2 linked regions of the Cellulophaga algicola DSM 14237 genome follow. The protein of the gene in region 2 interacts with the protein of the main gene of each other region in a pairwise test. Links are inferred from orthologs where the notes say so. Each region holds a gene or a part of one and is shown on either strand. Other genes may lie near its edges. The genes, in order: sucC and sucD.

Region 1 (16,590 bases), 4.4 Mb from region 2 along the record:
TCCTGGAGATTACAGCTTTAGGTTGTTACCTTCTGGAGCCGCACAAGGATCTAATCTATTTTCAGATTTACCAACAGGAACGCATACCATTCAAATAACCAATACGGTTACAGGATGTGTGATTACCACGCAACATGTGGTAGCGGAACCGAACACTTTTAGTGTTGCTGTAGAAAAATTATCAGATGTGATTTGCTTTGGTGATGATGGCAGTATCCGTTTGACCATGAGTGATGCTACCTATACCGGAAGTTATACCTATTCTATTTACAATACGAACGGTACACCTAATGACCCTAGTGATGACGGTGCTTCTATCTTTACTGATAACGTACCAAATGCGGGTCCAACTGCAGCAATTTTTATAGCCGCAGGAAACTATAGGGTTGAAGTTATTCAAGACGGACTACCAAACTGTCCGCAGAATAGAGTATTTAGTATTGCTACACCAAGCGCTCCAATAAGCCTAGCTCCTATTACTACGGAAGATGTAGGATGTACAAATGATCTAGGAACTGCTAATGTAGATCCAACAGGTGGATTAGCGCCATACACGATTACCTTAATCAATGAGGGTACGAGTAGTACGGTTGAAATTGCAACGAATGTAAATGCGTATCTATTTCAGAACTTACCTGCGGGTAATTATGCGGTGAATGTTGAAGATGCCCTTGGGTGTTCTATTCCTTTTGCTAATGCATTTGAACTAGTAGTACCAGATCCTATTACAGGAACTATGAGCAATACCAACTTGGTTTGTCAAGGAGATACAGATGCTTCTGTTACGTTTAATTTAACTCCGAGAAATGTAAACTCTAATTACAGATATAGGTTGAATACATATAATGACGCAACAGGCACTACCTTATTACGTACTTCTGTTAGTCAAGTTTCAGCCACATTCAATAATCTTGCCGCTGGTTTTTATACTATTAGTGTTTTAGATGACATGAATTGTGATTTTGAATCAACGGTGGTAGAAATTGTAGATCCACTAGAGCCTGTAGGGTCTTTAGTAACCGTAGCTCCTTTAGGATGTACTGTAGATGCACAGTTGCAACTTACAGGAACAGGCGGTACAGCACCGTATACTTGGAGTGTTGATGGGGCAACTTTTAATGCCATGAACGAAATTAATGGTAGTGATACGCACCTATTCCAAAATAGTACTGCAGGAACCTATAAGTACTTTATTCGAGATAGTTTTAATTGTATTTCAACTGTTTCTAATACCGTAGTGATAGATCCAATTGAAACTTTAACTCTTGCTGTAGACACCTCAGGAGCTGTTATTAACTGTAACGGAGAAAGTACAGCTGTAATAAGTGTGAGAGCAGACGGCGGATTAGGAAACTATCAATACGGACTATTTGCTGATGCAGGTTTAGTTACTGAGATAAGACCATATCAAATATCAGAAGTGTTCGCTGATTTACCAATGGGTACCTACTATGTAAATGTCCAAAGTAATGATTGTGAAGCCATATCTACCCTTATACAAATTACAGAGCCAACACCGCTAGTAGTGACTCCAGAAATAACGAACATAAGCTGTTTTGGAGAAAATGATGGAAGCGTTGTAGTGAATATGTCAGGCGGTACAGGTATATATCAATATGCAATTTCGCCAAATCTTAATAAGTTTGATGAGACAAATGAATTTAGCGATTTAGCTCCTGGTATGTACACGATTATTGCGCAAGACAGAAATGGTTGTTTTGAACAATTAGAAGTTACCATTACAGAGCCTACCCTATTAGAATTTACAACCAGTACCACTCCAGAGATTTGTTTTGGTGATGAAGATGGTACTATTAATTTAACCATCAATGGCGGAACAGCGCCTTATAGTAGCAGTCTAAACTCTGATGCTGATGCCGATTTCGTAGCCGGATTAATAGCCTACCAAAACTTGGCAGCAGATACGTACACCGTATATGTCAAGGATGCTAATGGCTGTATTACCAATCAAACCGTAATTGTTGATGCCGGAGCAAATTTAAATGCTACAGCAACCGTAATGTATGTATGCACAGGTGATACTCCTGAAAATAACTTAGAAATAGTGTTTGAAGATCCTACGGTAAGCGGCGACGTATTATATGGCCTTGATTCGGTAGATCCTAATGATTTTGTAATGGATTCTAACTTTACAAATATGAGTCCTGGAGCTCATTATGTAACTATTGCCCATGCGAATGGATGTATCAGAACATTTAATTTTGTAGTAGAAGGTTATGAACCTCTTATGTTGAATCTTGAACAAAGGGGAATTAATGAAATTACGGCTATTGCCACGGGTGGAAAAGAAGGATATACATTTTACTTCGATGATAGAGACAATGGAGATGATGACACTTTCTATATCAAACGAACAGATACCTATGAAGTACGTGTAGTAGATGAAAATGGTTGCGAATCGGTATCTAGCATCTACATGGAATTTATAGATATTGAAATTCCAAATTTCTTTACTCCAGATGGTGATGGAACGAATGATTTATGGGTTCCTATAAATATAACTCAGTTCCCTGAAATCTATATTGTAATATTTGATCGTTATGGTAGAGAAGTTTATAAACTAATTGATAACCCTAGCGGTTGGAATGGTTTGTATAAAAACACAGATTTACCAACAGGAGATTACTGGTATATAATTAAATTAAATGGAGAAGATGATACCCGCGAATTTGTAGGTCATTTTACACTTTATAGATAAAATAATACCTAAAATAATTTAATAGAAAACCGAATGAACCAGTACATACAGTTCATTCGGTTTTTATTTTTTAAAGTTTTCTGTAACAATTAGTCTCCTCATTCGTCAAACAAACACAACCTTAAATAAATAGATTTTGAATACCATATTATCTGTCTCTAACTTAACAAAAAAATTCGGGTCCCTTGTCGCCGTCAATGATTTATCTTTTACTATAGAAAAAGGTAATGTTTACGGTATATTAGGACCTAATGGTAGTGGTAAATCTACCACCCTAGGAATAGCTTTAAACGTCGTAAACAGAACTTCCGGTGAATTTAGTTGGTTCAATGGAAAGATTTCTACTCATGACGCATTAAAAAAAGTAGGCGCTATTATAGAAAGGCCTAATTTCTATCCGTATATGACGGCAGTTCAAAACCTAAAATTAGTTTGTAAAATTAAAGAGGTTCCGACCACAAAAATTGAAGAAAAACTAGAACTAGTCGGACTCCTAGACCGTAAAGATAGCAAGTTTAAAACGTATTCTTTAGGAATGAAGCAACGTTTAGCCATAGCCTCTGCTCTACTTAATGATCCTGAAATTTTAATTTTAGATGAGCCTACCAATGGCCTTGATCCTCAGGGAATACATCAGATTAGAGAAATTATTAAAAAAATTGCATCGCAAGGAACTACCATTCTCTTAGCATCACATCTTCTTGATGAGGTAGAGAAAGTATGTAGTCATGTCGTCATTCTTCAAAAAGGAGTAAAACTATATGCTGGAAGTGTAGATAATATGTTAGCGAGTCATGGTTTTTTTGAGCTTAGAACTTCGCAAGAACAAAATCTTATTACCTTTTTAGAAAGTGATGTAAGATTTGGAACGATCAAGAATGAAGAAGGTTTAATCACTGCTTACCTTAAAGAAGATTTACTCGCAGAAGAATTAAACAAATCGTTATTTGAAAAAGGAATTATACTATCGCACCTTTCTAAAAGACGCGAAAGCCTGGAAGAACAATTCTTAACCTTAACAAAAAACGCCTAAAACTTCATAGTCTACACCAACAAAAAAACAGTCTAAAATGATACGTTTACTTCAAATAGAATTTATAAAACTTTGGAATAATAGAGCTAGTAAAGTTTTAATTCTAGCATACTTCTTCTTATTAACCACTATTGCACTTGCGGCTGCAATTAAATTTGACTTCGGTCCTTTTCAATTTCACTTGGCAGAACAAGGAATTTTTAACTTCCCTTATATCTGGCATTTTAACACTTTTATTACTGCCTTTTTTAAACTTTTCCTAGCCATAGTAATCGTTTCAATGATGGCAAATGAGTACAGTAATAAGACCATTAAACAAAACTTAATTGACGGGCTTTCAAAAAAAGAATTTATCCTTTCTAAATTTTTAACAGTACTTACATTTTCTTTGATATCAACACTTTTCGTTTTTGTTGTATCCTTGATTTTAGGCTTAGCTTATTCAGATTTTACCGAATTTTCTATAATTTTTTCTGATTTAGAATTTATACTAGCCTATTTCGTAAAGCTAATGGGATTTTTCTCTTTCTGTTTATTCCTTGGAGTTTTAATAAAACGATCTGCATTTGCATTAGGTTTTTTAATCTTATGGCAGATCATAGAGCTTTTTATTAGAGGAATTATCCGTTGGCAGTTATTTGATGGTAAGACTACCGACATTATTATGGGATTTTTTCCTTTATCTTCTATGTCTAATCTAATTAAAGAGCCATTCTCTAGATTTAAAGTGGTACAAAGTGCTGCTGCAGAATTAGGTCAAAAACTTGAATTAAATTATCATGTACACTGGTATGAGCTTCTAATTGTAGTTTGCTGGACGGCTATTTTCATCTATTTATCTTATGTATTATTAAAGAAAAGAGATTTGTAGTATATTGTAGCGTCTGAGAAACGCAATGAAAATGACTATTGAAGTAACCAAAACTATACCCGCTATAGCATTGGTTACTTTACCTATTTTCATCTGAGCGATAAAAACAGCAACAGATGAAAAAAAAATATTTTAGTTTTCTATTTTTTATTTTCACGCTCTTTACTACTGTAGCACAACGCGAAACTTCTAATTGGTACTTTGGTTTCGGTGCTGGCATTCATTTTAATGATAATGGCTCTGTAACTCCTTTAACCAACGGGAAATTAAATACCCTTGAAGGCTGCACGTCTATCTCTGATGCAGATGGCACCCTATTAGCATACACAGATGGTATTACGGTTTATAACAAAAACCATCAAATAGTTCAAAACGGTAATGGCTTACTTGGCGATCCTTCCAGCACACAATCAGCAATTATAGTCCCTAAGCCACAAGACCCAAATATCTATTATATTTTTACTGTAGATACCTCTGCGATAGAAGGTGATCCTGATTTTGGACTCAATTATTCTGTATTAGATATTTCACAAAATGATGGCAATGGAGCTATCACAGAAAAAAACAAAAAACTTCTTACTGATAGTTCTGAAAAAATTGCTGGAGTAATAAAAGATTGTTTTGATCAATCTATTTGGGTCATCACTTTAGCGTCAGAAAGCGGAGGAGTAGGTTTTTTCAATACCTATCATTGTTATGAAGTAAGCACTGCAGGAATAAATACCAATGCGGTAAAAAACACTTTTCCAGACTTACTAATTAGTGATCCAAGAGGCTATTTGAAACTATCTTCCGATGGAACAAAAATGGTAAGCGCAAATGCTTATGACGGATTGTTTGTTTATGATTTTGATCCAAAAACTGGGATCCTTAGCAACCAACTACAATTAACCGTACCAACGTCAAATACAATTCCCTATGGTGTAGAGTTTTCAACGGAAGGGCAATTTTTGTATGTAAATACTTTTAATGATGAAGAAATAAGCAATGCATCTTTAATTCAATATGACCTTTTTGCTAGAAATATTTCTAATTCTGCTGTTGTTTTAGATGAAAGAGCAGCGTATAGAGGTGCGCTACAAATGGCAGAAAATGGAAAAATATACCGTACGACTCCAAAAAATTACTTTGAAGGTAGCGCCTATTTAAGTGTTATTAACACCCCTAACGTTAAAGGAACCGCAGCAGACTATGTACATAATACTGTTTCTTTAAATGGAAAAATGGCAATGCAAGGGCTACCTCCATTCATCCAATCTTTTTTTAATAAGATTGATTTGATAAAAAATCCTGATGGCAGTACGAGTACCTCCTTAACTATTTGTGAAAAAGAAACATTCATTCTTGAGGTTGATGAATATTTAGGAGCAAAGTATGAATGGGAAAAAGATGGAATACCTTTAGTAAACCCAAACAACCACTATTTAGAAATACCAAGTGCATCATTAGCAGATGCTGGAAAATACAAATTAACACTAACTTTAGCAGACCCTAAAGAATGTCCTATTATCGGAGAATCTGCTATTGTAGTAAACCCTGTACCAATAATAGAAAATCTACAAATCATTCAATGTGATATAGATGAAAATAGCACCACAGACGGAATCACATCGCTTAATTTAGAGCAAGCCTACCTTTTAAAAAACTATCCTGAAAATTACAAATTTTCGTTTTTCGAAAGTACCTCGGCAATCACTAACAATCAACCTATTTCAAACCCAATTGGATATAGAAATACAACTCCCTATAATCAAACAATTTATTATACGGCTACCAATGAATATGGTTGTTCTTCTGAAGGCATTTTGGAAATAAGCGTACAAGCAACGACTATAAATACGAATAATGAGAGTCCGTTTTACGCCTGCCAAAGCAATTTAGATACTGCTGAAATAGTAGGCATTTTTGATATAGAGCAAATTAGACAGAATAGTTACCCCGCTATTAATGCTACGTTTTACACAAGCTTAGAAGATGCCTCTTTAGAGCAAAATGAAATTTCGGGAACCTACACTACTCCATCCATCAATTTATATGTGCGTCTTGAAAAAGACAATGAATGCCGAGGTGTAGAAACCATAGCACTTATTGTAAATGCAGCACCCTCTTTTACCTTTCCCGAAGAACATTATGTATGTACAGACGGAGAATATCTAGACTTGATGGCTCCAAGCGGTTATGATTCTTACGAATGGAGGAATACAACAAACAATTCTGAAGTTATAATTAGCACCGCTCCTACTATAGCCATCTCTGAACCTGGAAATTATAGGTTAACACTCGGTTATGACTATAGTACGCTAAGAGAAACGCTACTATGTACGAATAGTGTTGATTTTACAGTTTACCCTTCTAACAGGGCACAAATTGAAAACATTATCATAAAAGATATTTCAGATAACAATACTATAGAAGTATTAGTTACCGGTGACGGGGACTACGAATACTCTTTAGACGGAATTGACTACCAACCCAACCCGAAGTTTTTAAATCTAGCACCAGGTTTTGTTACTGTTCACGTACAAGATAAAAAAGGCTGCGGAATTACTATCGAAGAAATTTCAATTATTGGCTACCCAAAGTTTTTCTCGCCTAATGGTGATGGCACAAATGATTATTGGCAATTAATTGGTGTTGATGAACTATTTCAAGCGGATAGCGAAATAACTATTTTTAATCGTTACGGTACTCTAATAACAAGTATTACTCCTAAAAGTGAAGGTTGGAATGGAAATGCAAATGGAAAAAGTTTACCTGCCTCTGACTACTGGTTTAAAGTAAACCTTGAAGATGGTAGGATTTTCACGGGTCACTTTACTTTAAAGCGATAAATTGAGTTAAAAATAAGCGCACCTGTGTCTATTTATTCAAGCTTCCTTTCGTAATTTTATGCTATGAAATTTAAGGTAGTATCAGAATTCAAACCTGCTGGAGATCAGCCTAGTGCCATAAAACAACTTGTTGAAGGTCTTAATACCGACGAAAAATATCAAACTTTACTCGGGGTTACCGGTTCTGGTAAAACATTTACAGTTGCCAATGTTATTGAAACTGTTCAGAAACCAACACTCGTTTTAGCACATAATAAAACTCTTGCGGCCCAATTATACTCTGAGTTTAAACAATTTTTTCCTGAAAATGCAGTAGAATACTTTGTATCCTATTACGATTATTATCAGCCAGAGGCTTATATACCGTCATCTGGACTTTACATTGAAAAAGATTTATCTATTAACGAGGATATTGAAAAACTACGTTTAAGTACAACATCATCTTTATTATCAGGAAGACGTGACGTTATCGTTGTTGCCTCTGTTTCTTGTTTGTATGGTATTGGAAACCCTGTAGAATTCCAAAAGAACGTAATTTCCGTACATAAGGATCAAGTAATTTCAAGAACAAAATTTCTTCATCAATTGGTACAAAGTTTATATTCTAGAACTACAGCAGATTTTAGAAATGGAAATTTTAGAGTAAAAGGAGATGTAGTTGATGTATTCCCAAGTTATGCAGATCATGCATTCCGAATTCATTTTTTCGGAGATGAAATTGAAGAAATTGAAGCCTTTGACCCTTTAAAAAATACCAAATTAGAGAGCTACGAGAATCTGAATATCTATCCTGCTAACATGTTTGTTACTTCACCAGATATTCTACAAAATGCGATTCGACATATTCAAGATGATTTGGTTAAACAGATTGATTTTTTCAAAGAAGTAGGCAAACCTCTAGAAGCTAAAAGACTAGAAGAGCGTACAAATTTTGATTTAGAGATGATTCGTGAATTAGGGTATTGTTCCGGAATCGAAAACTATTCGCGCTACTTAGATGGTAGAGAACCTGGTACCAGACCATTCTGTTTATTAGATTATTTTCCAGACGATTATTTAATGGTGGTTGATGAAAGTCACGTTACTATATCTCAAGTACATGCCATGTATGGTGGTGACCGTTCCAGAAAAGAAAACTTGGTAGAATATGGTTTTAGACTACCTGCCGCAATGGATAACAGACCACTAAAATTTGAAGAATTTGAAGCCTTACAAAACCAAGTAATTTACGTAAGTGCAACACCTGCAGATTACGAATTGCAATTAAGTGACGGAGTTTTTGTAGAGCAGATTATTAGACCCACAGGACTTTTGGACCCCATTATAGAAGTACGACCAAGTTTAAATCAAATAGATGACTTGGTTGAAGAAATTCAACAACGTAATGAAAAAGACGAACGTACTTTAGTAACTACACTTACTAAGCGTATGGCAGAGGAATTAGCAAAATATCTAGATCGTATAAATATACGTTGTCGTTATATTCATAGTGATGTAGATACCTTAGAGCGTGTCGAAATCATGCAAAACTTAAGGAAAGGAATCTTTGATGTTCTTATTGGCGTAAACCTATTACGTGAAGGTCTAGATTTACCAGAAGTATCTCTTGTTGCTATCTTAGATGCCGATAAAGAAGGGTTCTTACGTAGCAATAGATCTTTAACCCAAACCGTGGGTAGAGCTGCAAGAAATCTAAATGGGAAAGCAATAATGTATGCCGATAAAATTACAAAAAGTATGCAGCAAACTATTGATGATACCAACTACCGTAGAGAAAAACAAATGGCATATAACGCCAAACATAACTTAGTTCCAAAAGCGTTAAATAAAAGTTTAGACAGTGTACTGGCCAAAAATTCTGTGTCTACCTATCATTTTGAAAAGGAAGTGGCAAGAGCTGCAGAACCAGATTTAGATTATCTAACAAAAGAGCAAATTGAAAAAATGATTCGTGAAAAACGAAAAGATATGGAAAAAGCTGCTAAAGAGTTGGACTTTATGCAAGCTGCTAAACTTCGTGATGAGATAAAAATGCTTCAAAAGCAAGAATAAAAAAACGCCTCGGAAATACCGAGGCGTAATTAACTAACCAACTTAAACCAACCATTATGAAAACCTTACAGTTCACACAAATTTGTATTGCATTACGCCAATTCAATTAAACGCTTTGGCTTTGGTAATGCTTCTTCCTTTTTCGGAAGATTAAAACTTAATATTCCATTTTCATAAGAAGCTTTAATATCTTCTACATTTACCGTATCAGGTAATGTAAACGCTCTTTTAAAAGAGGTAAACGAATATTCTTTTCTAGTGTATTTCACTTTCTCAACTTCTTTGCTATCCAAAGTTTCTGAAGATTCTTTTTTTACCTCAGAAGAAACACTCAATAAATCATTATCTATTTCTATTTTAAAATCTTCTTTTTTTCTTCCTGGAGCAACTAACTCTAAAACAAAAGAAGTATCACCCTCTCTAATATTAACTGCAGGAACTTTACTATTTAATACCTCTGCCCCACCAAACCAATCTGGCTTAAATAGTTCATTCATTAATGCTGGGATTGAAACTACATTTTTATGTGTTGTACTCATAACTATTTATTTTTTATTAAAATTATTTGTTCTTTGGTTTAGAAGAAACAAAATACATACCAAGAGACAAAAAACGTCATTTTGTCACTACTCGTGCTATTAAAGATGACATATTGACTCTTTTTAAGGTTTTTAAGGACTAAATAAGGCAGTACTTCCTATTATTCCTTAACAGATAGCAGGAAACGATTAGAAAAACCTAGAACTTTAGTATAAAATAGTACCTTGCAGCAAAATTATAGTATATGACTAATAATGATATTCTTAAGAAGCTAAGAGTAGCACTAATGTTAAGGGATGATGAAATTGTAGACATTCTAAAGCTTGTAGATTTCAAGATATCTAAAGCAGAACTTGGTGCTTTTTTCAGAAAAGAGGATCATCCAAATTATATGGAATGTGGAGACCAAATACTCCGAAACTTCTTAAACGCACTTGTAATTCACTTTAGAGGTACTAAGGAGAATCCTAAAAATCCAAAAGAGGAACTAGCCAATATTAAAAAAGGCCCTCAAGGTAAAAAAGGATACGATCCAGACTTTAAAGCAAAACAAGAAAAAAAAGTAGATAAAAATATTATCCACGGAAATTATAAAAACAAGAAAAAATCCTGAGTTTCCTCAGGATTTTTTTTATAGTAAACAACATAAAGAAATTACTTATGCTTTAAGTCTTACTGGAACGGTATACATTCTACCTTCTCTGTAATTTTCTAGACTTACTTTTTGGTAATTTAATTTCGATTTTACAAATTGTGCTATAACTTCACTATTTGTAGTCACAGATAAAACTACAATCTCTCTATCTTCGTTTAGTGTAAATAGTACATTGGCAGTTAGCTCATCTTCAATCACTAAATTACTATTACTTAACAATGTTGCTATTTGAGTTGATAGATTTTCTGATGGCTTTTCAGATTTCTTAACGTCATTAGCTAAAACTGATCCTGTAAATAACAATAGTGCACTGACGAATACTAGACTTAATTTTTTCATGATAATTTGTTTTAAGATTGATATTTGATTAATTGATGCTATTAGAAAGACGCCTCAAGAATTATAGTGTTACACTCGAATCTCATTTTAACACATCCTTAACTTCGCGATGCGGCTTCTAATTTCATTACAAAATTAGATGTTATACTCACCTAAAACTAATTATCAAAGTAGTCTTAACCCATACTTAAACTTCATAACACTAGTTTAAAATTGCGCATTCTAAAATAAGATTTTTCTTACTTAATGATTCTTCAAAAAAAAACCACACAACAAACATTATTTATAACTCGCAATACAGAAACATTGCATTATGTGTAGTTAATGATCATTTTCGTTACCAACAAAAAAATGGGCAATGTTAAGATAACATTGCCCATTTTAAGGATATATTTTTCTGAGTTATGATACTATTAACCCAATACAGCTTTTACTTTATCTGCAGCTTCTTGGAATTGTACAGCAGACTGTACATCTAAACCAGAATTATCAATTAATTCTTTTGCTAAATCTGCATTTGTACCTTGTAAACGAACAATAATAGGCACGTTTATAGTTCCCATATTCTTATATGCATCAATAACACCCTGAGCAACACGATCACAACGAACGATACCACCGAAGATATTAATCAAAATTGCTTTTACTGCAGGATCTTTTAATATAATTTTAAAAGCAGCCTCTACACGAGCAGCATCAGCAGTACCACCAACATCTAAAAAGTTAGCTGGCTCACCACCTGCTTGCTTAATTAAATCCATAGTTGCCATTGCTAAACCAGCTCCGTTTACCATGCACCCAACGTTACCATCAAGATCTACGTAATTTAAACCTAAAGCACCAGCTTCAACTTCAATTGCATTTTCTTCACGAAGATCACGCATTTCTGCATATTGTTTTCTTCTAAAAAGTGCATTATCATCTATAGATACCTTAGCATCTACAGCCATTATTTTATCATCCGAAGTTTTTAAAACTGGGTTGATTTCAAACATACTTGAATCACTTTCATCATATGCTTTATATAAAGATGCTACGAACTTTGTCATTTCTTTAAAAGCAGTACCAGATAATCCTAAATTAAAGGCAATCTTACGTGCTTGAAAAGGCAATAACCCTGTTCCAGGATCAATCTCTTCTGTAAAAATTAAATGAGGTGTATTTTCAGCTACTTCTTCGATATCCATACCACCTTCTGTAGAATACATAATCATGTTTCTACCAGTACCACGGTTTAATAAAACAGACATGTAAAACTCTTTAGTTTCACTTGCTCCTGGATAATAAACATCCTCTGCAACTAATATTTGGTGTACCTTTTTACCTTCAGCAGAAGTTTGAGGCGTAATCAAAGTCATTCCAATGATTTGTCCTGCAATTTCTTCAACCTCTTTTAAATTCTTAGCTAATTTAACTCCACCACCTTTTCCGCGGCCACCAGCGTGAACTTGCGCTTTTATAACGTGCCATCCAGTCCCTGTTTCTGCTGTTAATTGCTTTGCAGCATCTACAGCTTCTTTTGCAGTATGAGCTACAATTCCTCTTTGGATACGTACCCCAAAACTTGCTAAAATTTCTTTTCCTTGATATTCGTGAAGATTCATAAGTAAATCGTGTCTTTATTTAATGATGACAAAAATAACAAACCATTGCTAATTACCCTAATGAAATTAGAAAGCTATTTCCTTAAATTTTAAATTATCATCAAAAAATAACATATTAGGTATTTTTTTAGCTAAAATATACGCTTAATTCTCATATAAAATCTTTAAAAATAATGATCAAAATAAATGATTGCTTAAACAATTGCCCCTCAACTCCAAACCCACAGGGTTGTTATAAATAAAACAATTTGTTGTATTTTGGTTTTTTGATGTTTTATTTTGTTCAGAACAAAGAAGAAGTATAGATTTGCTTTAAAATTATAGTGCAATGACGAATCACGATTTATTGAACATCGCAAAAACCTACGGAGATCCGGTTTATGTGTATGATTCTGAAAAAATAATAGCCCAGTTTAACAGGCTTACTAACGCATTTAGCGGAGTTAAAAAACTAAAATTAAATTACGCCGCTAAGGCCTTATCAAATATTACTATATTAAAACTAATGAATAGTCTTGGTAGCGGCTTAGATACTGTTTCTATTCAAGAAGTGCAATTAGGTCTTCTTGCTGGTTTTAAACCTGAAAACATCATCTTTACCCCTAATGGAGTTTCTTTAGAAGAAATTGAAGAAGCTGCTAAATTAGGCGTACGTATTAATATAGATAACTTATCTATATTAGAACAATTTGGAAGTAAGTTCCCTAAAGTTCCAGTATGTATTCGTATCAACCCTCATGTAATGGCTGGAGGAAACTCTAACATTTCTGTAGGCCATATTGATTCAAAATTTGGAATTAGCATTCATCAAATACCGCATTTATTACGCATTGTAGAACTTACACAAATGCATATAAATGGCATTCATATGCATACTGGGAGCGACATATTAGATATTGATGTATTCCTTTATGCTTCTGAAATATTGTTTGAAACTGCTAAAAACTTCAAGGAATTAGATTTTATTGATTTCGGAAGTGGTTTTAAAGTACCTTATAAAGAAGGAGACATTGAGACAAACATAGAAGAATTAGGTAGTAAACTAACTGAAAAGTTTAATGCTTTCTGTAAAGAATACGGAAAAGAATTAACCTTAGCTTTTGAACCTGGTAAGTTTCTAGTGAGCGAAGCGGGCCAATTTCTTGCAAAAGTGAATGTTGTAAAACAGACAACATCTACGGTTTTTGCTAGTATTGATTCTGGATTTAATCACTTAATTCGCCCTATGCTTTATGGTTCTTACCATCAAATAGAAAACATCTCCAACCCAGAAGGTAGAGAACGTTACTATTCTGTGGTAGGCTACATTTGCGAAACGGATACTTTTGCTAGTAACCGTAGAATTACAGAAATATCTGAAGGAGATATACTTACCTTTAAAAATGCTGGTGCTTATTGCTTTACCATGGCAAGTAATTACAACAGCAGATTTAGACCTGCCGAAGTATTATGGCACAAAGGAGAAGCTGTATTAATTAGAGAGCGCGAAACTTTAGAAGATATCATTAAAAACCAAGTAGATGTAAAAAATCTTTTTTCAAAAAAAGAAAAAGCAACTGCTAAATAATAAAGTAAAATAATACCTATCTAAAAAAATCCTGCAATGCAGGATTTTTTGTTTTACAACGTTTTACTATTTTTTGGAAATAAAATAGCAATTAAAACGTTATTTTTATACATGTTAAGAGACTAAACAATCAAATAGTACAAAATGAAATTAACCTTATACGCTTTCTTTATCGTTAGCATGTTAAATATATTTACCACAAATGCTCAAGAAGTTACGTGGTTATCCTGGGAAGAAGCTGCAAAACTTGCCGAAACAGATAAAAATCCGAAGAAGATTTTTGTAGATGTCTATACGGATTGGTGTGGCTGGTGCAAAAAAATGGACAAGGATACTTTCCAAGATGCTACTGTAGCAGCCTATATGGAAAAGAATTTCTATATGGTGAAACTAGATGGCGAAGGCAAAGAACCTATAGAATTTAAAGGAAAGACTTTTAAGTTTGTTCCCTCTGGAAGAAACGGATATCATGAATTTGCTGCTGCATTAATGCAAGGAAAATTAAGCTACCCTACTACTATATTTTTAGATGAAAAAATGAATATGCTTTCTCCGATTCCAGGATATCAAAAACCGGATGCATTTTTACAAATAGCGAAGTACTTTGGAGACAATATCCACAAGGAAAAAGACTGGAAAACGTATACCGAAGGAAAATAAAATTTACAATACTTTTTGTGCCCACTCTGTCCATGATCCGTCATAGACAGATTTTTTATTTTTAATACCCACTAGTTCACTCGCTAATAAAAGTATACATGCAGTGACTCCCGACCCACAACTAAATACTAATGGTCGAACGTCATTTTTTACATTTTCAAACAGTTGTAGCAATTCCGTTTTATCTTTAAATTTATGATTATCAAGCACTGTGGTGTAGGGTATATTTATTGAATTGGGTATACTCCCGCTCCTTAAATCTTTTCTAGGTTCTGCCGCCGTTCCATTAAACCTACCTTGCGATCGTGCATCAATAAGTATGGCTACTTCTGATATCGTATTTTCTAAAACGGAGTTAAAATCGACCACCATTTCACTATTGAAAGATGCTGTAAAGTTCCCTCTTACATACGTTTCTTTCTTATTTTCTTCTAAAGGTAAATTATGATGAATCCACTCTGGTAAGCCTCCGTCTAAAACTGCAATATTTACATGTCCCATAGCCTTAAATAGCCACCAAACTCTAGGGCTCCAATAAATTCCCATAGCATCATAAACCACCAGTAGACTATTTTGATTAATTCCAAGATTTTGACACTCCTCTTGAAATTGCTCAGGGCTTGGTATCTTATTTGGATATGGATTTTCCGTTTCTGAAAAATTAGTTTTCAAATCAAAATAGCGCGCACCCACAATTCTAGTACTTATATTTTCCGAAAGAGCGCCTGACATTGGATTTGCAGCACTCGCGTCTAAAATTATCAAATTAGAATCGTTTAAATGTGCCTGCAGCCATTTTGATGAAACTATAGAAGTTTGTATTGTGCGCATTCTTTACATTTAATTGGCGTCACAAAAATTGAGCATAATTGCCTCGCGTTCCACAAAATCTGAATCTACAGTATAATCGATTATATCAAATTTATCAACAGGATAAACAATATTAGCGGGGTTACATATATTAAAAACTACACCTTCTAGAATTTGATTCCCCCCTAAAGCAGGTTCTGTTCCAAAACCAGAAAACACCAAAGCATCAGATAAGGGTACTCCTCGGTTTTGTCCTAAATCTCCACAAATATTATTTTTTACGCGTACTCTTCTAAAAATCACATTACCCGAACCATCTACAGATGATACCGCGCCATTACCCATTTGTAACAAATCAACATCCTCTACCAAACCACCGAGTCCACCTCTTGCCTCTGGGTCATTTTGATCTTCAAATAAAATACCAACACCATACGGGCTATTGTTTCCTATAATTAGTCCTTTTTTAATTTGTTGTCCACCGCTTTTATAAATACTAATATTATCCTCTGTCCAAGCTATTTCTCGATCGTTAATAACTGAAAAGTGTTCTAACAAACCGCCGTCACATTTATCATACTGAACAAGCTGACCTCTTGGGTACGGACCTCGCATGTTATGCCCTTCCAAAAAGGTAATTTTAGAATTATCACATTGATTCATTCGAACTCCTGTAGAACCATCTTCAACCTTGACTTGGTTTATAACTAAATCTTTAGAATTAAACCCATCAATACAATTTCTTTCTGCATCGGGCAATGGCCCTTGTGCAGGTGCATTTATATACTTAATTGAGCAGTTCTCTATGGTCAAATTATCTGCCTCAGAAAACTTAATACCCATATGAGCTCCGGTATATGTAATGATGCAATTTGAAATTTTAACGCCAGAAAAACCTGCTATAGCTAT
Region 2 (16,446 bases):
TTGGTTTAGTAGCTTCATAAACTTCTTTTTTCTCATAAGACAAACTTCTGCCAGTTTTATAACGCAAATTGGAACTAGTGTCTTTGTCTCCTACAACCTTAGAAGGTTGCTTTACATTGATGGTTCCATGGTCTGTGGTTATAATTAGCCTTTGTCCCATAGATTGTGCTTGTTGTATGATTTCTAGTAGGGGTGAGTTCTTAAACCAGCTTTGAGTAAGTGACCTATATGCTTTGTCATTAGAAGCAAGTTCTTTAATTACTTCCATTTCTGTTTTTGAATGGGAAAGCATGTCTACAAAATTATATACAATGACTGTTAGATCATTCTTTTTTTGAGTTTTATAATTCTGAGATAATTGTTTGCCTTGCTTTAAACTAGTTATTTTGTGGTATTCCCATGTTAACTCTAGACCTAATCTTTTTAATTGCTCTCCTAAGAACTCAGCTTCAAAAAGGTTTTTTCCACCATCTTCCGTGTCATTTTTCCACCATTTTGGATATTTTTTTTCCATATCAAGAGGTGTTAATCCAGAAAATATAGCATTTCTTGCATACTGGGTAGCTGTAGGTAAGATGCTAAAATAGCTCGTCTCTTTTTTCTTTTTGTAAAAAGGAGTCACCGTATCTTCAAAAGCAAGCCATTGATCGTAACGCAAATTATCAACAACAACCAATAGGGTAGGTTGGTCTTTTAGTTCTGGTTTTATTAATTCTCTAAATACAGTGTGCGATAAAACGGGAGCATCTTCATCTGTAAACCAATCTTCGTAATTTTTATCAATAAATTTTCCAAATTGATTATTTGCTTCGGATTTTTGAGATTCTAGTATTTCAAACATGCTAGAATCTTCAATTTCTTCCAGTCTTAGTTCCCAGGTAATCAGTTTTTTGTATAAGTCAGCCCATTCAGTATATGAATTTACCATGGATAAATCCATCGCTATTTTTCGAAATTCTTGCTGGTAATTAGCTGTTGTCTTTTCAGAAACTAATCTTGAGTTGTCTAAACTTTTCTTTAGAGATAACAAAATCTGATTAGGATTAACAGGTTTAATCAAGTAATCTGCTATTTTAGATCCAATTGCCTCGTCCATGATAAACTCTTCTTCGCTTTTAGTGATCATGACTACAGGAAGTGTTGCGTCTATATCTTTTAATTCTGTTAATGTCTCTAAGCCCGAAATTCCTGGCATGTTCTCATCTAAGAAAACAATGTCAAAACGTGTTTTAGCCACTTCCTCAAGGGCTTCTTGTCCGCTTTTGCAGGTTACTACCTTGTAATTTTTACTTTCTAAGAATAGAATATGAGATTTTAGCAAATCTATTTCATCGTCTACCCAAAGTATCGTTATTTTATTCATGTATGTTGTATAAATCTATTTGAGGCTTTTTAACCCTTTAATATTCTAGCTTTTTAATAGTATACTTAAAATGCAATTGTATAACTTTGAAGCTAACAAATCTTTTTAATTTGATAAAGTTAAAGAAACTTGAAATTTTTAATGATCCAATTTACGGATTTATTAACATTCCCACCCCTTTAGTTTTTAGTTTGATAGCTGAACCTAGCTTTCAGCGCTTGCGTAGAATATCTCAAATGGGCATGTCTTATTTGGTGTATCCAGGGGCACATCATACTCGTTTTCATCATGCTTTGGGGTGTATGCACCTTATGCAGCAAGCAATTCAAATACTTCGTATTAAAGATATTGAAATATCAAAAGAAGAAGAAGAAGGCTTGCTTTGTGCTATTTTGTTGCATGATATAGGTCACGGACCTTTTTCGCATGCAATGGAGCATAGTATCGTAGAAGGGGTGAGTCATGAATATATTTCGTTGAAATTTATGGAGTCTTTAAATGATAAGTTTGAAGGCAAATTAACAACTGCAATAGCTATTTTCAAAGGAGAATACCCTAAGAAATTTTTAAATCAATTAGTTTCTAGTCAGTTAGATATAGACCGGTTAGATTATTTAAAGAGAGACAGTTTTTATACGGGTGTTGCAGAAGGGAATATTAATTCGGAACGTTTAATTACCATGTTAAATGTAGTCAATAATGAGCTTGTTGTAGAGCGAAAAGGGATTTATTCTGTAGAGAAATTTCTAATGGCACGTAGGTTTATGTATTGGCAAGTATATTTACATAAAACTGGTTTGGTAGCAGAGCAATTGCTTATCAGTATTTTAAAACGAGCTAAAGAATTGCTGGCTAGAGGAGAAAAACTAGCGTGTAGTGATGCACTTATGTTTTTTATGACCAATAAAATAGGCAAAGGTAATTTTACAGAATCTGTTTTAAATCGTTTTGCATCTTTGGATGATGTTGATATTTTATCAGCAATAAAGCAATGGCAGAATTCGTCAGATTTTACACTTTCAAAGCTTTCTGAGATGATTTTAAATAGAGAATTATTACAGATTAAAATAAAAAGCAACCCAATTAGTCCAGAAAAATTAGAAAAACAACGTACTATATTTATGAAAGCTTACAATTTAAATGAGCAAGACATAAATTATTTTGTTTATTCAGGAACTGTTCAAAACCAGACGTATGATTCTAAGAAACAAAATATTAAAATAATAAATGATAACGGAAAAGTGACTGATGTTGTAAAAGCTTCTGATCAATTAAATTTGAAAACAGTTTCGAAAATTACAACCAAGTATTATATCTGTTATCCTAAACTTACTGTTTAACTATTTTTGTTACTTTTGCCTTTATGAAATTTACAGCTAGTCAAATTGCGGGTATTTTAGAAGGAGAACTGGAAGGTAATCCTGATATCACGGTTAATAAATTGGCTAAAATAGAGGAAGGGGAGCAGGGATCCCTTACATTTTTAGCAAATCCGAAATACACGCAGCACATATATACTACTAAATCTTCTATCACAATTGTCAATAGAGATTTTGTAGCAGAGCATGATTTAACCACAACACTTATTAAAGTGGATGATGCATATGAATCATTTTCAAAGTTATTAGAATATTATAATCAAGTAAAAAATAATAAAACAGGTATAGAAAGTCCGTCATTTATTGCAGCATCAACTACCTATGGTAAAGATTGCTATGTAGGAGCTTTCGCATATATAGGAGAAAATGTAATCTTGGGTGATAATGTGAAAATTTATCCAAATGTTTATGTAGGTGATAATGTACATTTAGGTGATAATGTAATAGTTTTTGCAGGTGCTAAAATCTATTCAGAATCTATTATTGGTAATAATTGCGTAATTCATAGTGGTGTTATTGTTGGTTCAGACGGATTTGGTTTTGCGCCAAATGCAGATGGAGAATACAAAAAGGTGCCACAAACAGGAAATGTTATTATTGAAGATAATGTAGATATAGGTGCAGGAACTACAATAGACAGAGCTACTTTAGGTTCTACGATTATAAGAAAAGGAGTAAAGCTAGACAATCAAATACAAATTGCACACAATGTAGAGATAGGGGAGCATACTGTAATTGCTGCACAAACGGGTGTAGCTGGGTCTACCAAGATAGGGAAGCATTGTTTGATTGGTGGTCAGGTTGGAATTGTAGGGCATATAACTATAGGAGATAATGTGCGCATACAAGCACAGTCTGGTATTGGAAAAAATATTAAAACAGGAGAAATAATTCAAGGCTCACCAGCTTTGAATTATGGTGATTTTTATAAATCGTATGTACATTTTAAGAATTTACCGAAGATTATTAATAGAATTAACGAAATAGAAAAAAAGATTGGCCGTGAGCAATAAACAACGAACAATTGGCAAAGAGGTTACTTTAACTGGTGTAGGATTACATACAGGCGAAAATGTAACAATGAAATTGGTGCCTGCACCTGAAAATCATGGATATGCCTTTAAACGAACAGATTTAGAGGGAGAGCCTATTATAGAGGCAGATGCAAACTACGTTATAAATACGCAGCGAGGTACTAATTTAGAAAAAAGGGGGGTAAAAATTCAAACGTCAGAGCATGTTCTTGCAGCATTAGTAGGCTTAGAAATTGATAACGTTTTAATAGAACTAGATGCGCCAGAACCACCAATTATGGATGGTTCTTCTAAGTTTTTTGTAAAAGCTTTAGAAGAAGCGGGTATCGTTGAGCAAGAGGCAGAAAGAGAAGTATATATTGTCAAAGAAGTAATCTCTTTTAAAGATGAAGCTTCGGGAAGTGAAATTACTGTAATTCCTTCAGATGAGTATCAGATTACTACCATGGTAGATTTTGGCACCAAAGTTTTAGGAACTCAGAATGCCACGTTAGACAAGCTTTCAAATTTTAAAACAGAAATTGCTGACGCTAGAACATTTAGTTTTTTGCATGAATTAGAAATGCTTTTGGAGCATGGATTAATAAAAGGTGGAGATTTAAACAATGCCATTGTTTATGTGGATAAAGAAATCTCTGAAGAAACAATGAAAAAGCTTGAAAAAGCTTTTAATAAAAAGAAGTTGTCTATTAAGCCAAACGGAATTTTAGATAATTTAACATTGCATTACCCTAATGAAGCAGCACGCCATAAGTTACTAGATGTAATTGGAGATGTAGCTTTAGCAGGAACACGTATTAGAGGTAAAATTATTGCAAATAAGCCGGGTCACTTTGTGAACACGCAATTTGCAAAAAAGCTATCTAAAATCATAAAATTAGAAAAGCGAAATAAGATCCCTCAATATGACTTGAATCAGCCACCTTTGATGGATATTCATCAAATTATGGATGTACTTCCCCATAGACCTCCATTTTTATTGATAGATCGTATTCTTGAGCTTTCAGATACTCATGTGGTGGGTATGAAGAATGTAACCATGAATGAGAATTTCTTTATGGGGCACTTTCCAGGAGCTCCAGTAATGCCAGGTGTATTACAAGTAGAAGCTATGGCTCAAACAGGAGGTATTTTAGTATTGAGTACAGTTCCGGATCCAGAAAATTATTTAACTTTTTTCATGAAGATGGATAATGTTAAGTTCAAACAAAAAGTACTTCCTGGTGATACCTTAACGTTTCACTGTAGCCTTATTACGCCAATAAGAAGAGGTATTTGTCATATGCAAGCTTATGCTTACGCAAATAACAAGTTGGTATGTGAAGCAGAATTAATGGCGCAAATAGCTAAAAAGAAATAGAATGAATCAACCATTAGCTTATATTCATCCAGGCGCTAAAATTGCTAAAAACGTAGTAGTAGAGCCTTTTACGACCATCCATAATAATGTTATAATTGGTGAAGGAACTTGGATAGGTTCTAACGTAACCATTATGGAAGGCGCAAGAATAGGGAAAAATTGTAATATTTTTCCTGGAGCAGTAATTTCTGCTCCTCCTCAAGATTTAAAATATCAAGGAGAGGAAACCACCGTTATAATTGGAGATAATACAACAATTAGAGAATGTGCTACCATTCACAAAGGAACCTCAGACCGTATGAAAACGGTTATCGGAAAAAACTGTTTAATAATGGCGTATTGCCATGTTGCCCATGATTGTTTAGTGGGCGATAATTGTATTTTTTCTAATAATTCTACGTTGGCAGGGCATGTAACTATAGGAGATAATGTTATTTTGGCTGGTTTAGTGGCTGTGCATCAATTTGTGTCTATTGGGCAACATGCTTTTGTTACAGGAGGTTCTTTAGTTCGTAAAGATGTTCCGCCCTATGTAAAAGCAGCGCGAGAGCCTCTTTCGTATGTAGGTATAAACTCTGTGGGTTTAAGAAGAAGAGGTTTTACTTCTGAAAAGATTAGAGAAGTACAGAATATCTATAGAATTTTATACCAGAAAAATTATAATAATTCGCAAGCAGTTCAAATTATTGAAGCAGAAATGGAAGCTACTCCAGAGCGAGATGAAATACTTCAATTTATTAGAGATTCTCAACGTGGAATTATGAAAGGCTATTTTAGCACTAATTAAGCTACTTTCAATTTTAGAAATAATTAATTTAGAGTAATCAAATATATTTAAAAGTTAGAGGTGATATTTTAGTTGATAAACTACAAATCATAGATTAACATTCAGTACTAAAATTATGGCATCAACATCAGATATTAGAAAAGGACTTTGTATTCGGTACAATAACGATATATTCAAAATCATTGAATTTTTACATGTGAAACCAGGAAAAGGTCCTGCTTTTGTACGTACAAAGTTGAAAAGTGTAACTTCAGGTAAGGTTTTAGATAATACATTTTCTGGAGGTAGTAAAATTGAAGATGTTCGGGTAGAAACACGTTCATACCAATATTTATATCCTGAAGGGCAAACGTATCATTTTATGAATACGCAAGATTACAACCAGATTACACTAGAGGAAAGTGCTTTAGATTCTCCTGGTTTATTAAAAGAAGGTGAAATAGTTACTATTCTTTTTAATACAGAAGATAGCATGCCATTATCAGTAGATATGCCGGCAAGTGTGGTTTTAGAAGTTACTTATACAGAGCCAGGCGTTAAAGGTAATACGGCAACAAATGCGACTAAACCAGCAAAAGTAGAAACAGGAGCAGAGGTAAATGTTCCTTTATTTATTAATGAAGGTGATAAGATTAAGGTAGATACAGCTTCTGGTTCTTACATGGAACGTGTTAAAGAATAATTTTAAGAGGTAAAGCCATATTTAAATGAAATTTCCTATTCCTCATAGTTTACAGCAAATTGCTAGCATTATTCAGTCTGAATTTGTGGGTCCTGATGATTTCCAGATTTTAGGGATGAACGAGATACATGTTGTTGAGCCAGGTGATATTGTTTTTGTAGATCACCCGAAGTATTATGAAAAAGCATTAAACTCTAAGGCGACTACAATTTTAATCAATAAAAAAGTAGATTGCCCTGAAGGGAAAGCATTGTTAATTTCAGAGGATCCTTTTAGGGACTTTAATAAACTTACCGCTTTTTTTAAACCATTTAAGAAAACATCACAAAGTATTTCTTCAACAGCTAGAATAGGGAAAGATACTGTTATTCAGCCAAATACGTTTGTGGGTAACCATGTTGTTATAGGTGATAATTGTAGGATACATTCTAATGTTTCTATTTATGATAATTGTGTTATCGGAAATAATGTGACCATACATGCGGGAACAGTTTTAGGGTCAGATGCATTTTATTATAAAAATAGGCCAGAAGGTTTTGATCAATTATTATCTGGAGGACGTGTTGTTATTGAAGATAATGTTGATATAGGTGCACTTTGTACTTTTGATAGGGGTGTTACTGGAGATACTAGGGTAAAAAAAGGAACTAAGATAGATAATCAAGTTCATGTTGGTCATGATACTGTAATTGGTGAAAAGTGCTTAATAGCATCGCAAACTGGTATTGCCGGTTGTGTAATTATTGAAGACGAAGTTACCCTCTGGGGGCAAGTAGGAGTCATAAGTGCTATCACGATTGGAAAAAAAGCAGTAGTTTTAGCACAATCCGGAATTTCAAAATCTCTTGAAGGAAATGCCACGTATTTTGGAAGTCCGGCAGAAGAAGCACGTGAAAAAATGAAGCAAATGGCATGGATTAAACAAATTCCGAACATAATAAAAAAATAGAAGCATAAATAAGCTAAGGAAATACTTTATAAATTGTTTTCAATGCCATATTTTTGCATAGCAATAAATTAATATAGATATAAAATGAGTGTTTTAGTCAATAAAGATTCCAAAATAATTGTACAAGGTTTTACAGGTAGTGAAGGTACCTTTCACGCAGGTCAAATGATTGATTACGGTACGAACATCGTTGGTGGTGTTACTCCAGGTAAAGGCGGGCAAGAACATTTAGGAAAGCCAGTTTTTAATACTGTTCACGAAGCTGTTGAAAAAGTTGGAGCAGACACGACTATTATATTTGTTCCGCCAGCTTTCGCTGCAGATGCAATTATGGAAGCTGCAAATGCAGGTATTAAAGTAATTATAACTATTACTGAAGGTATTCCTGTGGCTGATATGGTAAAAGCATCAAACTATATTAAAGATATGGATTGTCGCTTAATAGGGCCTAACTGCCCAGGCGTTATAACTCCAGGTGAAGCTAAGGTTGGAATTATGCCAGGTTTTGTTTTCAAAAAAGGAAATGTTGGTATTGTTTCTAAATCAGGAACATTAACATACGAAGCTGCTGATCAAGTAGTACGTCAAGGTTTAGGGATTACAACGGCTATTGGTATTGGTGGTGATCCAATTATTGGAACAACAACAAAAGAAGCTGTTGAAATGTTAATAAACGATCCAGAAACAGAATGTGTAGTTATGATTGGTGAAATTGGAGGTCAATTAGAGCCAGATGCTGCAAGATGGTACAAAGCAAGTGGTAGTAAAAAACCAATCGTTGGTTTTATTGCAGGTGAAACTGCTCCTGCAGGTAGAACTATGGGTCATGCTGGTGCAATTGTTGGTGGTAGTGATGATACTGCTCAAGCTAAAAAACGCATCATGCGTGAGTGTGGTATTCATGTAGTTGAATCTCCTGCTGAAATTGGATTGAAAGTTAAAGAAGTAATGGGATAATTGTCTGACAATTAAATCAAAAGTATATAAGGTTAAAAAATCCCGTTTATTCTGAATAATTTTCAGTTTAAGCGGGATTTTAGCTTTCTATATATCAAACAAAAGGTATATTTGAATAACAACTGAACAAATCGAACAAAAATGAAATTATTAGAAGGTAAAAACGTAATAATTACAGGTGCAAGCAGAGGTATTGGTACTGGTATTGCTCAAGTTTTTGCAGACCATGGAGCTAATGTGGCTTTTACATATAGTTCTAGTGAGGCGCCAGCGTTAGCATTAGAAAAAGAATTGACGGCTAAAGGCGTAAAAGCAAAAGCATATAAAAGTAATGCGGCTAGTTTTAGTGATTCAGAAGCATTAGTAGCTAAAGTTTTAGAAGACTTTGGTGGGGTGATAGATGTATTGATTAACAATGCTGGAATTACAAAAGACAACCTTCTTATGCGTATGTCTGAGGATGATTTTGATAAAGTAATTGAAATTAATCTAAAGTCGGTTTTTAATATGACTAAAGCAGTTCAGCGTACCATGTTAAAGCAGCGTAAAGGTTCTATTATAAACATGAGTAGTGTAGTTGGAGTTAAAGGTAATGCGGGTCAAACGAATTATGCAGCATCAAAAGCAGGTATGATAGGTTTTACCAAATCTATAGCACTAGAATTAGGTTCTAGAAATATTCGCTGTAATGCTATTGCTCCAGGGTTTATTGAAACAGAAATGACAGATAAACTTGATGCAAAAGTGGTACAAGGTTGGAGAGATGGTATTCCTTTGAAAAGAGGAGGTAGTCCAGAAGATATTGCAAATGCTTGTTTGTTCTTTGCTTCGGATTTGTCAGCATATGTAACTGGTCAAGTGTTAAACGTTGATGGAGGAATGCTAACTTAGTAGTAGCCATAATTATGCAAATTCAGACTATCTTTTTTTTAATTTTAGCAGCACTTGTTGCTATAATAATAGTCTTTTTTCAATATTATTATAAAAATAAAAAGAGAGGAAGACGAATCGTTTTGCTCTCTTTTTTACGTTTTATAGCGTTATTTTCTCTATTTATATTGCTTATTAATCCAAAATTCGTAAAAAAGGACTATATCGTTGAGAAAACTAATTTGGTGGTCGTGGCTGATAATTCAAGTTCAATGGCTGCTAATTCAGCGCAATTAATTACATTTTTAGATCAATTTAAATCAGATAAAACACTGGCTGAAAAATTTAAAATTGATTATTATGAATTTGGTGATCAGCTTCAAGTACTTGATTCTTTAAATTTTTCTGAAAAGAATACGAATATAACAAAGGCATTAAAATCTGTTTCGGAAATTTACAATCAAAAAAATACAGTTGGAGTTTTACTTTCGGATGGGAATCAAACCATAGGTCAAGATTATGAATTTTATGGAGCTAAAATTAATATTCCTTTCTATGGGGTAGTTTTTGGGGATACCACGAAGTATGAAGATGTTAGAATCAACCAAGTAAATACCAATAAATTTGCGTTCTTAAAAAATAAATTTCCAATTGAATGTTACCTGTCTTATGAGGGAGATATTCCTGTGGATCTTCCAGTTACTGTTGTTGTAGATGGTAAAACAGTATTTAAAGAGCAAGTACAGTTCTCTAATGTGATACAATCAAAGCGTATACATACCTTTTTAAATGCAGATGCCATTGGAGTGAAAACTATTGCTATTACTGTAGGGGCCTTGAAAAACGAGAGGAATATAGTAAATAACAAAAAATCTGTTGTAGTTGAACTAATAGATGAAAAGACGAATGTAACTATAATTTCTGCTGTTATGCATCCCGATTTAGGAGTTTTGAAAAAAGCAATTGAAACCAATGAACAACGGTCGGTGACCATTGTAAAGCCTTCTGTGTCTAAAAAAATATTAGAAGAGACAGATATTTTTATCTGCTATCAGCCAGATGCTAGTTTCAAGGCTGTATATTCTTTTATTTCTAATTCTAATTCAAACTACTTTACTATAGTAGGAACTAAAACGGACTTGAGTTTTCTTAATTCACTAGATTTAGCTTATAAAATTGAAACAGGGTATCCTGTTCAGGAGGTCTTAGGAAAAGTAAATCCTTCCTTTTCAAAGTATGATATATCATCCAGTGATTTTACAGATTATCCTCCATTAGCTAGTAATTCGGGAGCAATTAGTTTCTCGGGAACTCATGATGCATTGCTGCAAATGAATATTAGGGGTGTAGATGTAAATAATCCGCTTTTAGCAATTTCCGAAAATAAGGGTCAGAAAACGGCTGTTTTACTTGGAGAGAATATATGGAAATGGCGTTTAAAGAATTATATCAACCTTGAAAATTTCGAAAATTTCGACACTTTTTTAGGTAAACTCCTGCTTTATTTGTCCAATAATGCAAAAAAAGAACGTTTATCGATAGATTATAAATCGGTTTATGAAAACTTAGGATCTGCAAAAGTTACGGCTAGTTATTTTGATGAAACCTATGTTTTTGATGCGAAGGCGAAGCTCTTTATACAGATGGATGGCGGAGAGAAGATTCCAATGCTATTAAAGGCTAATTATTTTGAAGCCGATCTAAGTGATTTTAAATCGGGTACGTATTCTTTTAAAGTTGGAGTAGAAGGGAAGTCTATTTCAAAGTCAGGTAAATTTACAGTTTTAAATTATGAAGTAGAGCAACAGTTTTTTTCATCAGATTATAAAAAAATGGAAAATTTCTCTACAGCAACAAACGCATCACTTTTGTATCCTAATCAATTCTCTCAACTTTTAAAGGTACTTAATGCGGATAAATGCTTCCTTCCAACCCAAAAGAGCGTAGAAAATGTCGTATCTTTGATAGACTTTAAAATCCTTCTAGGGCTTATTATTATAGCTCTTTCATTAGAATGGTTCATCAGAAAATATAACGGATTAATTTAAATTTAAATTCAAATATGGATAAAATTCCAAAAATTGCATTACCAGCGGTTTTCGCTTTAGTAGTTTTAATAATATTAATTTCAAAATCTACTGTTACGGTAGACTCAGGTCAGGCTGGTGTTTTGTACAAACAATTTCAAGGTGGTGTGGTTACAGATGAGCCACCATTAGGAGAGGGTTTTCATTTTGTAGCGCCATGGAATAAGGTTTTTATTTATGAAGTGAGACAACAAGAAGTTCTGGAGAAAATGAATGTTTTGTCTAGTAATGGTTTAGATATTAAATTAGAGGCCTCGGCTTGGTTTGAGCCTGTTCGTAGTGAGCTAGGTAAATTACACCAAGAAAAGGGAGAAGATTACATACAAAGAGTTTTATTACCTACAATACGTTCTGCGGCACGTTCTGTAGTAGGGAGGTATACGCCAGAGCAATTATATTCTAGCAAACGTGATGCAATCCAACAAGAGATTTTTGACGAAACCCAAAAGATCGTTGAAGGAGAATATATTCAATTAAATGAAATTTTGGTTCGTGACGTGACCTTGCCTTCTACTATTAAAGACGCAATTGAGCGTAAGCTTAAACAAGAACAAGAATCATTAGAATATGAATTTCGTTTAGTAACGGCAAAGAAAGAAGCGGAAAAGGTAACGATTGAAGCACAGGGTAAAGCTGATGCAAACCGTATTTTAAGTGCATCATTGACTGATAAGATTCTACAGGATAAAGGTATTGATGCTACATTGGAACTCTCTAAATCTCCGAACACTAAAGTTGTTATCGTTGGTGGTGGAGAATCAGGCTTGCCATTAATATTGGGGAATAACTAATCTGTTAGTTTTTGAATAAAAACGAGAACAGTTGTTAAAAAAACGATTTTTTATTTTTTAACACTAAAATTAATTTTACTTTTACATCAGAATGAAAAACTACACTACACATCATCATCATTTTTATACTTGCTTTCAAGCGAGGTAGAAATGTATTGTAGTAGTACAACATATTTTAAACCCGTTTGAGCAATCAAACGGGTTTTATTTTTAAACTTTTTTTGATTGCCAGACACAAACTAAAAAGAAAATGACAAAAATTAGAATTGCTATTCAAAAATCAGGACGTTTAAATGAAGAGTCTATCGAGATTCTTAAAGATTGTGGTATCTCTATTGATAACGGTCGCGATCAATTAAAAGCTTCTTCTCGTAACTTCCCTATGGAGGTATTTTATTTGCGAAATGGAGATATTCCTCAGTACTTAAGAGATGGCGTTGTAGATATTGCAATTATAGGAGAGAATGTGCTAATAGAAAAAGGAGAAGATATTTCTATTGCAGAGAAATTAGGCTTTTCAAAATGCAAAGTATCTTTAGCTGTTCCTAAGGCAGTGAAATATGATTCCGTTAAAGATTTTCAAGGGAAACGTATTGCAACATCATACCCAAATACGGTTAAAAACTATTTGGCAGATAAAGGCGTTTCAGCTGATATTCACATAATTAATGGTTCTGTAGAGATTGCTCCAAATATTGGGCTAGCAGATGCTATCTGTGACATTGTTTCTAGCGGAAGTACTTTGTTTAAGAATAACCTAAAGGAAGTAGAAGTAATGCTAAAGAGTGAAGCTGTTTTGGCAGTATCACCTAAAATAACAGAAGAAAGAAAAGGTATTCTTGAAAAATTACAATTCAGAATTCAATCGGTTTTAAGAGCAAGACAATCAAAATATGTATTGTTAAATGCGCCGAATGATAAATTACCAATGATATTAGATTTGTTACCAGGAATGCGTAGTCCTACCGTTTTGCCATTAGCAGAGGAAGGCTGGAGCTCTGTACATACTGTTATTAAAAAAGATTCCTTCTGGGAAGTTATTGATGAGCTAAAACAAGCTGGTGCCGAAGGTATTTTAGTATGCCCTATTGAAAAAATGGTTTTATAAGATTACCAATGAAGGTTGTTTTTAATGTAAAATTGATTCCTTATGAAGAAATGGAGTCAATTATTCCACTTGTAATTCAGTTAAACAAAGGAAAGTTTCCTGAAGAAGTATTGATAAGTAGGTTAAAAGATGTGCTTGCAACGGGAAGGTATCAATGTATTGGAGTCTATGACGATACCCAATTAATTGCGTGCTGCGGTTTTTGGATTCTCAATAAGCTGTATGCTGGGAAGCATGTAGAGCCAGATAATGTATTTGTAACAGCAGCTTATCGCAGTGCAGGGGTTGGTGAGTTAATGATGACTTGGTTGTTTAATTATGCTAAAAGTATTGGTTGTATTGGTGCAGAAGTAAATTGTTACATCCATAATGAAAAAGGTAAAAAGTTCTGGGAGCGTCAAGGTTTTGAAGCTTTAGGGTATCACATGTTAAAGAAATTTGATTAGTATTTGTTATGAATAAAATATATAATCCTAAAAGAGAAGATTGGAAATCCATTCTTAAGCGTCCTACAAAGTCTGTAGCAGATATAGAAAGTACTGTAAATACTGTTTTTGATGAACTTCAGAAAGATGGTGATGCTACTATAAAGAAATATACAGAAAAGTTTGACGGCGTTTCTGTAGCGGATTTATTAGTTACAGACGATGAAATTGTTGAAGCGAACAGTTTGGTTGCTATTGAATTAAAAGAGGCTATTCTTCTTGCGAAAGAGAATATCGATAAATTTCATGCTGCTCAGAAAACAGAAAGTATAGAAGTAGAAACAAGCCCCGGAGTGCATTGTTGGCAGGTAAAAAGACCAATAGAGAAAGTAGGTTTGTATATTCCTGGAGGAACAGCGCCATTATTTTCAACCATCTTAATGTTAGCGGTTCCTGCTAATATTGCAGGTTGTTCGGAGATTATTATGTGCACACCACCTAACAAAGAAGGTAAAATACATCCTGCTATCTTATATACGGCTAACCTTTGTGGGGTAACTAAGATTTTTAAAGTAGGAGGTATTCAGGCCATTGCAGCAATGACCTTTGGTACAGAATCTATTCCTCAAGTTTATAAGATATTTGGACCAGGAAATCAATACGTAACGGTTGCAAAGCAGATAGCAACAAAGTATGGGGTTGCCATAGATATGCCTGCGGGCCCAAGCGAACTCTTGGTTGTTGCAGACGATACAGCAAATGCAGAATTTGTAGCATCAGACTTATTAAGTCAAGCAGAGCATGGTGTTGATAGTCAGGTTATATTGGTAACTACATCTAAAGCAATGCTTGAATCTGTAGAAAAAGAGGTTGAACTACAAATTGAAGATTTACCCCGTAAAGATATCGCTCAAAAAGCTATCGATAATAGTAAATTAATTTACTTAGAAGATGACCAAACAGCGCAGGAATTAATCAATGAGTATGGTCCTGAGCATTACATTGTTTGTGTAGAAGATGAGGGTTCTTATTTGAGTGCAATTAGCAACGCAGGTTCTGTTTTTATAGGAAATTATACCCCAGAAAGTGCAGGAGATTATGCTTCGGGTACTAATCATACTTTGCCTACCAATGGGTATGCTAAGCAATATAGCGGAGTGAACTTAGATAGTTTCATGAAAAGTATGACTTTTCAGAAAATTTCAAAAGAAGGGATTCAAGAAATTGGTTATGCCATTGAATTAATGGCAGAAGCAGAAGGTTTGCAAGCGCATAAAAATGCAGTAACCCTACGATTAAATAGTTTAGACGATGAATAAACTAAATATACAAGGTTTAGTTCGCGAGAATGTAAAAGGACTGAGTCCGTATTCTTCAGCGCGTGATGAATATGTATCAGATGGTTCTCAAATGGTATTTTTAGATGCTAACGAGAATCCATTTGAAAATGGAGTCAATAGATATCCTGATCCACAACAAAGAGGCTTAAAAGAGGTTTTAGCATTGCAAAAAGGGGTGAAAACAACAAATATTCTCTTTGGGAATGGTAGTGATGAAGTTCTTGACCTTATTTTTCGTGCTTTTTGTGAGCCTAAAGAAGATAATGTAATCACATTGCCACCAACCTACGGAATGTATAAGGTGTTATCGGGAATTAATAATATTGAAAATAGAGAAGTATTGTTAACTACGGATTTTGAGCCTGATGTAGATCAGGTTCTTAATATTGTAGATGCTAACTCTAAGGTATTGTTTCTGTGCTCTCCAAATAATCCAACAGCCAATAGCTTTTCTAAAAATAAGATTATCAAACTATTAGAAAAGTTTAATGGAATAGTAGTTATTGATGAAGCGTATATAGATTTTTCAAAAGAAGAATCATGGCTGTCAGAACTGTCAAACTATAACAATTTGATACTTACACAGACGCTTTCTAAAGCCTACGGAATGGCAGGAATCCGCTTAGGGGTGTGTTATGCATCCGAAGAAATTATTGCTATTCTAAATAAAATTAAACCACCATACAACGTAAACGAGTTGACTCAAAAAAGAGCACTAGAACGCGTTTTAGATATAGAAAAAGTAAATAAGGAAGTTGCTGATATATTGGAAGAAAGAGCATTATTATCTAAAGCATTACTTCAGTTAAATTTTGTGATTAAAGTATATGATACCGATGCTAATTTTATATTAGCAAAGCTTGATAATGCAACAGAGAGATATGATCAGTTACTGGCAAGAGGTATTGTTGTTCGCAACCGTACTACACAACCGTTATGTGAGAATACCTTGCGTTTTACTGTGGGTACAAAAGAGGAAAACAAGAAATTGATTAAGGTTCTAAAGGAAATAAATTAATATGAAAAAAGTACTTTTTATAGATCGAGATGGCACTATCATAAAAGAAACGATAGACGAGCAAATTGATGGTTTTGAAAAAATGACCTTTTACCCGAAAGCGTTTACGTTTTTAGGTAAAATTGCAAAAGAACTAGATTATGAATTGGTGATGATTACCAATCAAGACGGACTAGGAACGGACGTTTTTCCAGAGGATACGTTTTGGCCTGTACATAATTTTATTATGAATTCTTTTGAGAATGAAGGTGTAGTTTTTGACAAAGTATTTTTAGATAGAACATTTCCACATGAGA

Evidence for each region.
Region 1: the proteins of sucD (region 2) and sucC interact in binary tests that used the Escherichia coli proteins (3 or more experiments, as listed by UniProt). The link is inferred for Cellulophaga algicola DSM 14237 from one-to-one orthologs.

What each region holds. Positions count from the first base shown.
Region 1 is NC_014934.1:377,516-394,105, forward strand. What follows is about bases 10,550-13,530. They hold sucC (ADP-forming succinate--CoA ligase subunit beta), read right to left. Parts: upstream 12,645-13,530; coding sequence 11,454-12,644; downstream 10,550-11,453. Other genes in these bases: CELAL_RS01635 (DUF1456 family protein), read left to right, coding at 10,550-10,659; CELAL_RS01640 (hypothetical protein), read right to left, coding at 10,705-11,040; lysA (diaminopimelate decarboxylase), read left to right, coding at 12,973-13,530. Outside these bases: CELAL_RS01605 (T9SS type B sorting domain-containing protein), read left to right, coding at 1-2,719; CELAL_RS01610 (ABC transporter ATP-binding protein), read left to right, coding at 2,856-3,752; CELAL_RS01615 (ABC transporter permease), read left to right, coding at 3,790-4,623; CELAL_RS01620 (T9SS type B sorting domain-containing protein), read left to right, coding at 4,740-7,454; excinuclease ABC subunit UvrB, read left to right, coding at 7,518-9,506; CELAL_RS01630 (Hsp20/alpha crystallin family protein), read right to left, coding at 9,599-10,045; more of CELAL_RS01635, read left to right, coding at 10,291-10,549; more of lysA, read left to right, coding at 13,531-14,211; CELAL_RS01655 (thioredoxin family protein), read left to right, coding at 14,356-14,871; CELAL_RS01660 (sulfurtransferase), read right to left, coding at 14,875-15,702; CELAL_RS21325 (DUF5018 domain-containing protein), read right to left, coding at 15,712-16,590. UniProt on the Escherichia coli protein: Succinyl-CoA synthetase functions in the citric acid cycle (TCA), coupling the hydrolysis of succinyl-CoA to the synthesis of either ATP or GTP and thus represents the only step of substrate-level phosphorylation in the TCA.
Region 2 is NC_014934.1:4,744,237-4,760,682, reverse strand. Bases 6,738-9,574 are described here. They hold sucD (succinate--CoA ligase subunit alpha), read left to right. Parts: upstream 6,738-7,638; coding sequence 7,639-8,511; downstream 8,512-9,574. Other genes in these bases: fabG (3-oxoacyl-[acyl-carrier-protein] reductase), read left to right, coding at 8,653-9,402; CELAL_RS20650 (UDP-3-O-(3-hydroxymyristoyl)glucosamine N-acyltransferase), read left to right, coding at 6,738-7,554. Outside these bases: T9SS response regulator signal transducer PorX, read right to left, coding at 1-1,363; CELAL_RS20675 (HD domain-containing protein), read left to right, coding at 1,474-2,703; lpxD (UDP-3-O-(3-hydroxymyristoyl)glucosamine N-acyltransferase), read left to right, coding at 2,727-3,755; CELAL_RS20665 (bifunctional UDP-3-O-[3-hydroxymyristoyl] N-acetylglucosamine deacetylase/3-hydroxyacyl-ACP dehydratase), read left to right, coding at 3,745-5,136; lpxA (acyl-ACP--UDP-N-acetylglucosamine O-acyltransferase), read left to right, coding at 5,138-5,923; efp (elongation factor P), read left to right, coding at 6,039-6,605; more of CELAL_RS20650, read left to right, coding at 6,631-6,737; CELAL_RS20635 (VWA domain-containing protein), read left to right, coding at 9,654-11,429; CELAL_RS20630 (prohibitin family protein), read left to right, coding at 11,444-12,259; hisG (ATP phosphoribosyltransferase), read left to right, coding at 12,510-13,367; CELAL_RS20620 (GNAT family N-acetyltransferase), read left to right, coding at 13,376-13,813; hisD (histidinol dehydrogenase), read left to right, coding at 13,822-15,111; hisC (histidinol-phosphate transaminase), read left to right, coding at 15,104-16,150; bifunctional histidinol-phosphatase/imidazoleglycerol-phosphate dehydratase HisB, read left to right, coding at 16,152-16,446. UniProt on the Escherichia coli protein: Succinyl-CoA synthetase functions in the citric acid cycle (TCA), coupling the hydrolysis of succinyl-CoA to the synthesis of either ATP or GTP and thus represents the only step of substrate-level phosphorylation in the TCA.